3 regions of the Paenibacillus sp. UNC496MF genome follow, and region 1 is predicted to be linked to each of the others. Evidence: a T-box and tRNA genes for the amino acid it is inferred to sense, from the RefSeq annotation. Region 1 holds a T-box; the other regions hold tRNA genes.

Region 1 (2,167 bases):
GGGCCGGTTCGGCTCGAAGCGCGACGGCGCGGCGCCCTGCACGAGGTTCAATTGAATCGCCGCCTGCACCCAGCCGTAATGCCAGGCGGAGACCGGAACGTCGGCGAACGCGGGGATGGCGGCGGAGACCGGCCGGATGCCGAGCAGCCGCTCAAGCATCGTCGCGAACTCGGCGCGGGTGATCGCCTTGTCCGGCTCGAACCGGCGCAGGCCCGTTCCGGTCACGAACCCGAGCTTCGTCATGTTCACGATCGCTGCCGCGGCGTAATTGTCGCGTATATCGTCGTACGGCAGGGCGGCCGGCGCCGCCGCGGCCGCTGTCGCATGGGGATAAAAGCCGAAAGTCATGCCGATAATAAGCATCAGAGCAAGAATCGGACGACCGAAGGAACCGTTGGCATTCATGGACGCATGTCTCGCTTTCCGATCGTAGTCGCATTTCGCATTTCGGCGCCGCGCATGGCGCCGTTCAAGAATCAATCGTACGCGATTCGATGCGGAATACCCAGCCTCAATTGTTGGGAAATTCCCGCCTGCCGGAAAATCCGCGCGCCGGCCGGTTTACAGCCGCCGGCGGGATTTGGTAAGCTGGAAGCATCACAGAAACACAATCGCAAACGCAAACGCGATGAAGAGAAGAGTAGCGGACGACGCGCTTGTCCAGAGAGCTCCGGCAGCTGAGAGGGAGCCTGGCGCCCGCCGCGAACCAAGTCTCGGAGCGGCATGCCGGAACCGCCCGCGCGGGGATGGCATGACGGGCGCTCCCGTTACAGGGCTAGAGTATCGCCTTGCCTCGCGCAAGCGCCGTACTCGAAGAGGTTAATGCGGCGACGCATTAGCGAATCTGGGGTGGCACCGCGAAAATTTCGTCCCCAAGACCGACGGTCTTGGAGGTGGGATTTTTTTTGTTTTTCGCGGATGCCGCCCGGCGGCGCTCGGATGCATCCGCCTCAATTATGCGTTGAGGAGGCGCCTTGCCATGACAGAGGAACATGCCGAAGCGAAACATTTTTTGGCGGAATCGATCGAGGAGGAACTCGCGTCCCATCCTTTCGGAAGACCGATGCGTACCCGCTTCCCGCCCGAGCCGAACGGCTATCTCCACATCGGGAGCGCGTACGCCATTCAGACGAACCATGACATCGCCGCGCGGCACGGCGGCGATTTCCACCTGCGCTTCGACGATACGAACCCGCTCAAGGAAGACATGGCGTACGTCCGCGCGATTATCGAGGACATCAAGTGGCTCGGGTACGACCCGGGAAATCATATTTACTACGGCTCCGATTATTCGGACCGCATCCATGCGGCGGCGGTGACGCTCATCGAGAAGGGCAAGGCTTACGTCTGCGACCTCGGCCCCGAGGAGGTCGCGGCTTATCGCGGAACGCTGACGGAGCCCGGCCGGAACAGCCCGTACCGGGACCGCGCGGCCGCGGACAATCTGGCGCTGTTCGAAGGCATGAAGCGCGGCGACTATCCGGCGGCGTCCAAGGTGCTCCGCGCCAAGATCGACATGGCCTCGCCCAACATGAACCTGCGCGACCCGGTGCTCTACCGCATCCTGCACGCCGAGCATTACCGGACCGGGACGGCGTGGTGCATTTACCCCATGTACGACTTCGCCCATCCGATACAGGACGCGATCGAGGGCATCACGTATTCGCTCTGCTCCATCGAGTTCAAGGACCACCGCCCGCTGTACGAATGGGTGCTGCGCGAGCTGGGCGTCGCCGAGCCGCCGCGGCAGCGGGAATTCGGGCGGCTGAACCTGACGGGCGCGGTGACGAGCAAACGGTTTCTGCGGCAGCTGGTCGAGGGCGGCTTCGTGGACGGCTGGGACGATCCGCGGCTGCCGACGCTGCGCGGCCTGCGCCGGCGCGGCTTCACGCCGGCGAGCATCCGCCGCTTCATCGGCGAGATCGGGGGCATCCGCACGCAGAGCACGGTCGATATCTCGCTGCTCGACCACTGTTTGCGGCAGGATTTGAAGGGAAGCGTGCCCGCGTTGATGGCGGTGCTGCGCCCGCTCAAGGTCGTCCTTGCGAACTATCCGGAGGGCGAGACGGAGATGCTGCCGATCGAAAATAACGCCGAGAACGAAGCGCTGGGCAAGCGGGAGGTGCCGTTTTCGCGGACGCTCTACATCGAGCGCGACGACTTCACG
Region 2 (2,167 bases), on a different contig from region 1:
GGACCGCAGCACGCGAAGCGATCGGGTCTCGCCCGGCTCCCAGTGCAGGATCCCTTCCTGCCGCAGCCGCAGCAAATGCGGTTCGAGGGTGGCGAAGCTCCGCAAGCCGACGAAATTGCGCACCTCGTCCACGGTTGGCGGGAACCCGTGCTTGGCGCTGAAATTCAGGATCGAATAGGCGATTTCCAAACATTTTCTGGATAAGCTCATTATCGACGCTCCTTCCCATAGGAACATATGTTCTTATTTTAGTCCGAAGCATCATGAATTTCAAGCGCTATTTCAGCCGAGGAAGCTGCCAATTTCTGATGCTCGCTCCGCCAAAGCCGCGTTTATCCCATTCGAAACTGCCATCTATACAAAAAACCTCTTATCAAGGAGATAAAAGGCTTCTTCGCGTCATATAAGGAAAGCGGGTGATGGGAATCGAACCCACGCCATCAGCTTGGGAAGCTGAAGTTCTACCATTGAACTACACCCGCAATGGAAAAAAAAGATGGTCGGGATGACACGATTCGAACATGCGACCCCCTGGTCCCAAACCAGGTGCTCTACCAAGCTGAGCTACATCCCGTAAATGGCGTGCCCTAAGAGATTCGAACTCCTGACCTTTTGATTCGTAGTCAAACGCTCTATCCAGCTGAGCTAAGGGCACAAAAACATGGTGTGGAGGCGCCACCCAGATTCGAACTGGGGGTCAAGCTTTTGCAGAGCTATGCCTTACCACTTGGCTATGGCGCCAAAAAAGAAATGGAGCGGAAGACGGGAATCGAACCCGCGACCCTCGCCTTGGCAAGGCGATGCTCTACCGCTGAGCCACTTCCGCGGATGGTGCGGTCAAGAGGACTTGAACCTCCACGGCTGTTACACCACTAGAACCTGAATCTAGCGCGTCTGCCAATTCCGCCATGACCGCATGTGAAAATAATGGTGCGGTTGAAGGGACTCGAACCCTTACGCCCGGTGGGCACTACCCCCTCAAGATAGCGTGTCTGCCAATTCCACCACAACCGCGTATTCAAGAAAGTGAGCCATGTAGGACTCGAACCTACGACACCCTGATTAAAAGTCAGGTGCTCTACCAACTGAGCTAATGGCTCATGCAAATGGCTGGGGATCTAGGATTCGAACCTAGGCATGACGGAGTCAAAGTCCGTTGCCTTACCGCTTGGCTAATCCCCAATGAAATGGTGGAGGATGATGGATTCGAACCACCGAACCTGGAAGGAAGAGATTTACAGTCTCCCGCGTTTGGCCACTTCGCTAATCCTCCAAAAAAATGGTGCCGACGAGAGGACTTGAACCCCCAACCTACTGATTACAAGTCAGTTGCTCTACCAGTTGAGCTACACCGGCTGATGATGCTTGTCTTTCATGGTGGCTCGGGACGGAATCGAACCGCCGACACGAGGATTTTCAGTCCTCTGCTCTACCAACTGAGCTACCGAGCCAAGCTATTCCCGATCTGAGCTGCCCTTCGGCCGAATGCCCGAAGACAACACGCGATGCAGAGTGAAAATGGCGGAGCCGACGGGATTCGAACCCGCGGTCTCCTGCGTGACAGGCAGGCATGTTAGGCCTCTACACCACGGCTCCGCGTTGGAAACAATGCCCGGCATCATGCCGAACGTAATTGGTTGCGGGGGCAGGATTTGAACCTGCGGCCTTCGGGTTATGAGCCCGACGAGCTACCGAGCTGCTCCACCCCGCGTCATTAAAAAGCGTTGCTATTCGTTTATGGTGGAGGCTGAGGGGATCGAACCCCCGACCCTCTGCTTGTAAGGCAGATGCTCTCCCAGCTGAGCTAAGCCTCCGAATAATGGTGACCCGTAGGGGACTCGAACCCCTGTTACCTCCGTGAAAGGGAGGTGTCTTAACCACTTGACCAACGGGCCTTATGAATAGTATTGCCCGATATGTAATCGGAAAGACGCCGCCTCGCCCCGGGGGGAAGCGTGGCGGAGAGCGAGGGATTCGAACCCTCGATACGCGGTTAACGTATACACGATTTCCAATCGTGCTCCTTCGACCACTCGGACAGCTCTCCACGGATGGCTCCCCGAACAGGACTCGAACCTGTAACAACTCGATTAACAGTCGAGTGCTCTACCAACTGAGCTATCAGGGAATAGATCGCATCATGGTGGAGCCAAGCGGGATCGAACCG
Region 3 (2,167 bases), on a different contig from region 1:
TCAGTTGGTAGAGCACTCGACTGTTAATCGAGTTGTCACAGGTTCGAGTCCTGTTCGGGGAGCCATTAATGGAGAGCTGTCCGAGTGGTCGAAGGAGCACGATTGGAAATCGTGTATACGTTAACCGCGTATCGAGGGTTCGAATCCCTCGCTCTCCGCCAGATAAGGCCCGTTGGTCAAGGGGTTAAGACACCTCCCTTTCACGGAGGTAACAGGGGTTCGAATCCCCTACGGGTCACCATTTTCTCCAAAATTATTCAAAAAGACTTGCATTGAGCATGACTGATAAGCTATAGTATTACTTGTCGCTCAAATGCGGAGGCTTAGCTCAGCTGGGAGAGCATCTGCCTTACAAGCAGAGGGTCGGGGGTTCGATCCCCTCAGCCTCCACCATAATAGTAACATTAATAATGACGCGGGGTGGAGCAGCTCGGTAGCTCGTCGGGCTCATAACCCGAAGGCCGCAGGTTCAAATCCTGCCCCCGCAACCAATTTACCTTCGGTTCACTACCGAGGACTAGCCTATAATGTGGAGCCGTGGTGTAGAGGCCTAACATGCCTGCCTGTCACGCAGGAGACCGCGGGTTCGAATCCCGTCGGCTCCGCCATTATAACCATGTCAGGCTCGGTAGCTCAGTTGGTAGAGCAGAGGACTGAAAATCCTCGTGTCGGCGGTTCGATTCCGTCCCGAGCCACCATTCAGACAAGCTATGAATGAACGACGCATCAATTGCCGGTGTAGCTCAATTGGTAGAGCAACTGACTTGTAATCAGTAGGTTGGGGGTTCAAGTCCTCTCGCCGGCACCATTCTTGGAGGATTAGCGAAGTGGCCAAACGCGGGAGACTGTAAATCTCTTCCTTCCAGGTTCGGTGGTTCGAATCCATCATCCTCCACCACTTAATTATTTAGGGGCATAGTTTAAAGGTAGAACAGCGGTCTCCAAAACCGTTAGTGTGGGTTCAATTCCTGCTGCCCCTGCCAATTTCATAAGTTGTATGGCGATCGTGGCGAAGGGGTTAACGCACCGGTTTGTGGATCCGGCATTCGTGGGTTCAAGTCCCATCGGTCGCCCCATTTCAACTTAAAATTCATAAATGTTGGGGATTAGCCAAGCGGTAAGGCAACGGACTTTGACTCCGTCATGCCTAGGTTCGAATCCTAGATCCCCAGCCATTTTATGCGGAAGTGGCTCAGCGGTAGAGCATCGCCTTGCCAAGGCGAGGGTCGCGGGTTCGATTCCCGTCTTCCGCTCCATTTTTATGTGGCGCCATAGCCAAGTGGTAAGGCAGAGCTCTGCAAAAGCTTTACCCCCAGTTCGAGTCTGGGTGGCGCCTCCACCATTTTTTTTATTTTGTGCCCTTAGCTCAGCTGGATAGAGCGTTTGACTACGAATCAAAAGGTCAGGAGTTCGAATCTCTTAGGGCACGCCATCAATAAGCCGGTGTGGCGGAATGGCAGACGCGCGCGACTCAAAATCGTGAGGGAAACCGTGGAGGTTCGAGTCCTCTCACCGGCACCAACTTGTGAAACCAAAACGCTTTAAAATAAACGTTGATCGGTCTATGCCGGTCAACGTTTTTGTTTTATCTTTAGATGGCTGCGTGCGACAGGCTTTACTGACCCTTCATAAGATGTTGCTATTCGGCGCTTTCCTTTTCTTGTAAAATGAAGAGGAACTCGATAATATCGTCAAGGGAGCGCGCGTAGGTGCAAGCAGAAGCGACTGCAAGTCAAACCGATGAAACATATCAAGCCTGCCCGTCATGCAGCAGGCGCATCCCGGCGCATGTGCACTATCGATCCTGGTGCGAATGCGGATGGAATTTGGAGCCGTCAGACCAGGACGCGTCCCAAGGTCGTATTGAGGCGACGTACCTCAAGCTTGGCCAGCGTATGGGCAAGAAATTGCTGCAAGACATGATACAGGATTCGGATGCGCAGGAGAAGTTATTTAGAGACAGGCTGCTGACGAATCTGTTCGCGGGGCTCGTCCATGCCGTGACGGCGGCTTTATTCATTGGCTGTTGGTACTTGATCGTCAAGTGCATTCAGGGTATTACTTCTTTTATTTGCTCGCTGCGGTGGTGGCGGCTTGATCCTGGACCATCGGTTTAATGCTTCGTATGCGCAAGCGGGCTGGCGCATGAAGCGCTACATAACGCTCG

Evidence for each region. The T-box of region 1 lies ahead of BMZ79_RS05345 (glutamine--tRNA ligase/YqeY domain fusion protein). A T-box ahead of a tRNA ligase gene usually reads a tRNA of that ligase, here a tRNA-Gln.
Region 2: it has a tRNA-Gln gene. The T-box ahead of BMZ79_RS05345 (glutamine--tRNA ligase/YqeY domain fusion protein) is inferred to sense a tRNA for this amino acid. The anticodon was not compared.
Region 3: it has a tRNA-Gln gene. The T-box ahead of BMZ79_RS05345 (glutamine--tRNA ligase/YqeY domain fusion protein) is inferred to sense a tRNA for this amino acid. The anticodon was not compared.

What each region holds. Positions count from the first base shown of each region.
Region 1 covers NZ_FORE01000005.1:114,314-116,480, reverse strand. Annotated here, with positions in the region: gene BMZ79_RS05350 (S-layer homology domain-containing protein) at 1-348, opposite strand, end outside; T-box leader at 620-877, shown strand; gene BMZ79_RS05345 (glutamine--tRNA ligase/YqeY domain fusion protein) at 980-2,167, shown strand, end outside.
Region 2 covers NZ_FORE01000020.1:177,051-179,217, forward strand. Annotated here, with positions in the region: gene BMZ79_RS30640 (LexA family protein) at 1-210, opposite strand, end outside; tRNA gene BMZ79_RS30645 (tRNA-Gly) at 412-482, opposite strand; tRNA gene BMZ79_RS30650 (tRNA-Pro) at 498-574, opposite strand; tRNA gene BMZ79_RS30655 (tRNA-Arg) at 579-655, opposite strand; tRNA gene BMZ79_RS30660 (tRNA-Cys) at 668-741, opposite strand; tRNA gene BMZ79_RS30665 (tRNA-Gly) at 752-826, opposite strand; tRNA gene BMZ79_RS30670 (tRNA-Leu) at 830-916, opposite strand; tRNA gene BMZ79_RS30675 (tRNA-Leu) at 929-1,014, opposite strand; tRNA gene BMZ79_RS30680 (tRNA-Lys) at 1,028-1,100, opposite strand; tRNA gene BMZ79_RS30685 (tRNA-Gln) at 1,108-1,182, opposite strand; tRNA gene BMZ79_RS30690 (tRNA-Tyr) at 1,189-1,273, opposite strand; tRNA gene BMZ79_RS30695 (tRNA-Thr) at 1,281-1,356, opposite strand; tRNA gene BMZ79_RS30700 (tRNA-Phe) at 1,376-1,451, opposite strand; tRNA gene BMZ79_RS30705 (tRNA-Asp) at 1,520-1,596, opposite strand; tRNA gene BMZ79_RS30710 (tRNA-Met) at 1,635-1,711, opposite strand; tRNA gene BMZ79_RS30715 (tRNA-Val) at 1,739-1,814, opposite strand; tRNA gene BMZ79_RS30720 (tRNA-Glu) at 1,821-1,895, opposite strand; tRNA gene BMZ79_RS30725 (tRNA-Ser) at 1,957-2,047, opposite strand; tRNA gene BMZ79_RS30730 (tRNA-Asn) at 2,053-2,128, opposite strand; tRNA gene BMZ79_RS30735 (tRNA-Ala) at 2,142-2,167, opposite strand, start outside.
Region 3 covers NZ_FORE01000008.1:380-2,546, forward strand. Annotated here, with positions in the region: tRNA gene BMZ79_RS13900 (tRNA-Asn) at 1-65, shown strand, start outside; tRNA gene BMZ79_RS13905 (tRNA-Ser) at 71-161, shown strand; tRNA gene BMZ79_RS13910 (tRNA-Glu) at 167-241, shown strand; tRNA gene BMZ79_RS13915 (tRNA-Val) at 318-393, shown strand; tRNA gene BMZ79_RS13920 (tRNA-Met) at 415-491, shown strand; tRNA gene BMZ79_RS13925 (tRNA-Asp) at 532-608, shown strand; tRNA gene BMZ79_RS13930 (tRNA-Phe) at 623-698, shown strand; tRNA gene BMZ79_RS13935 (tRNA-Thr) at 733-808, shown strand; tRNA gene BMZ79_RS13940 (tRNA-Tyr) at 814-898, shown strand; tRNA gene BMZ79_RS13945 (tRNA-Trp) at 910-983, shown strand; tRNA gene BMZ79_RS13950 (tRNA-His) at 1,001-1,076, shown strand; tRNA gene BMZ79_RS13955 (tRNA-Gln) at 1,101-1,175, shown strand; tRNA gene BMZ79_RS13960 (tRNA-Gly) at 1,182-1,256, shown strand; tRNA gene BMZ79_RS13965 (tRNA-Cys) at 1,266-1,339, shown strand; tRNA gene BMZ79_RS13970 (tRNA-Arg) at 1,356-1,432, shown strand; tRNA gene BMZ79_RS13975 (tRNA-Leu) at 1,440-1,521, shown strand; gene BMZ79_RS13980 (hypothetical protein) at 1,710-2,117, shown strand; gene BMZ79_RS13985 (M48 family metallopeptidase) at 2,095-2,167, shown strand, end outside.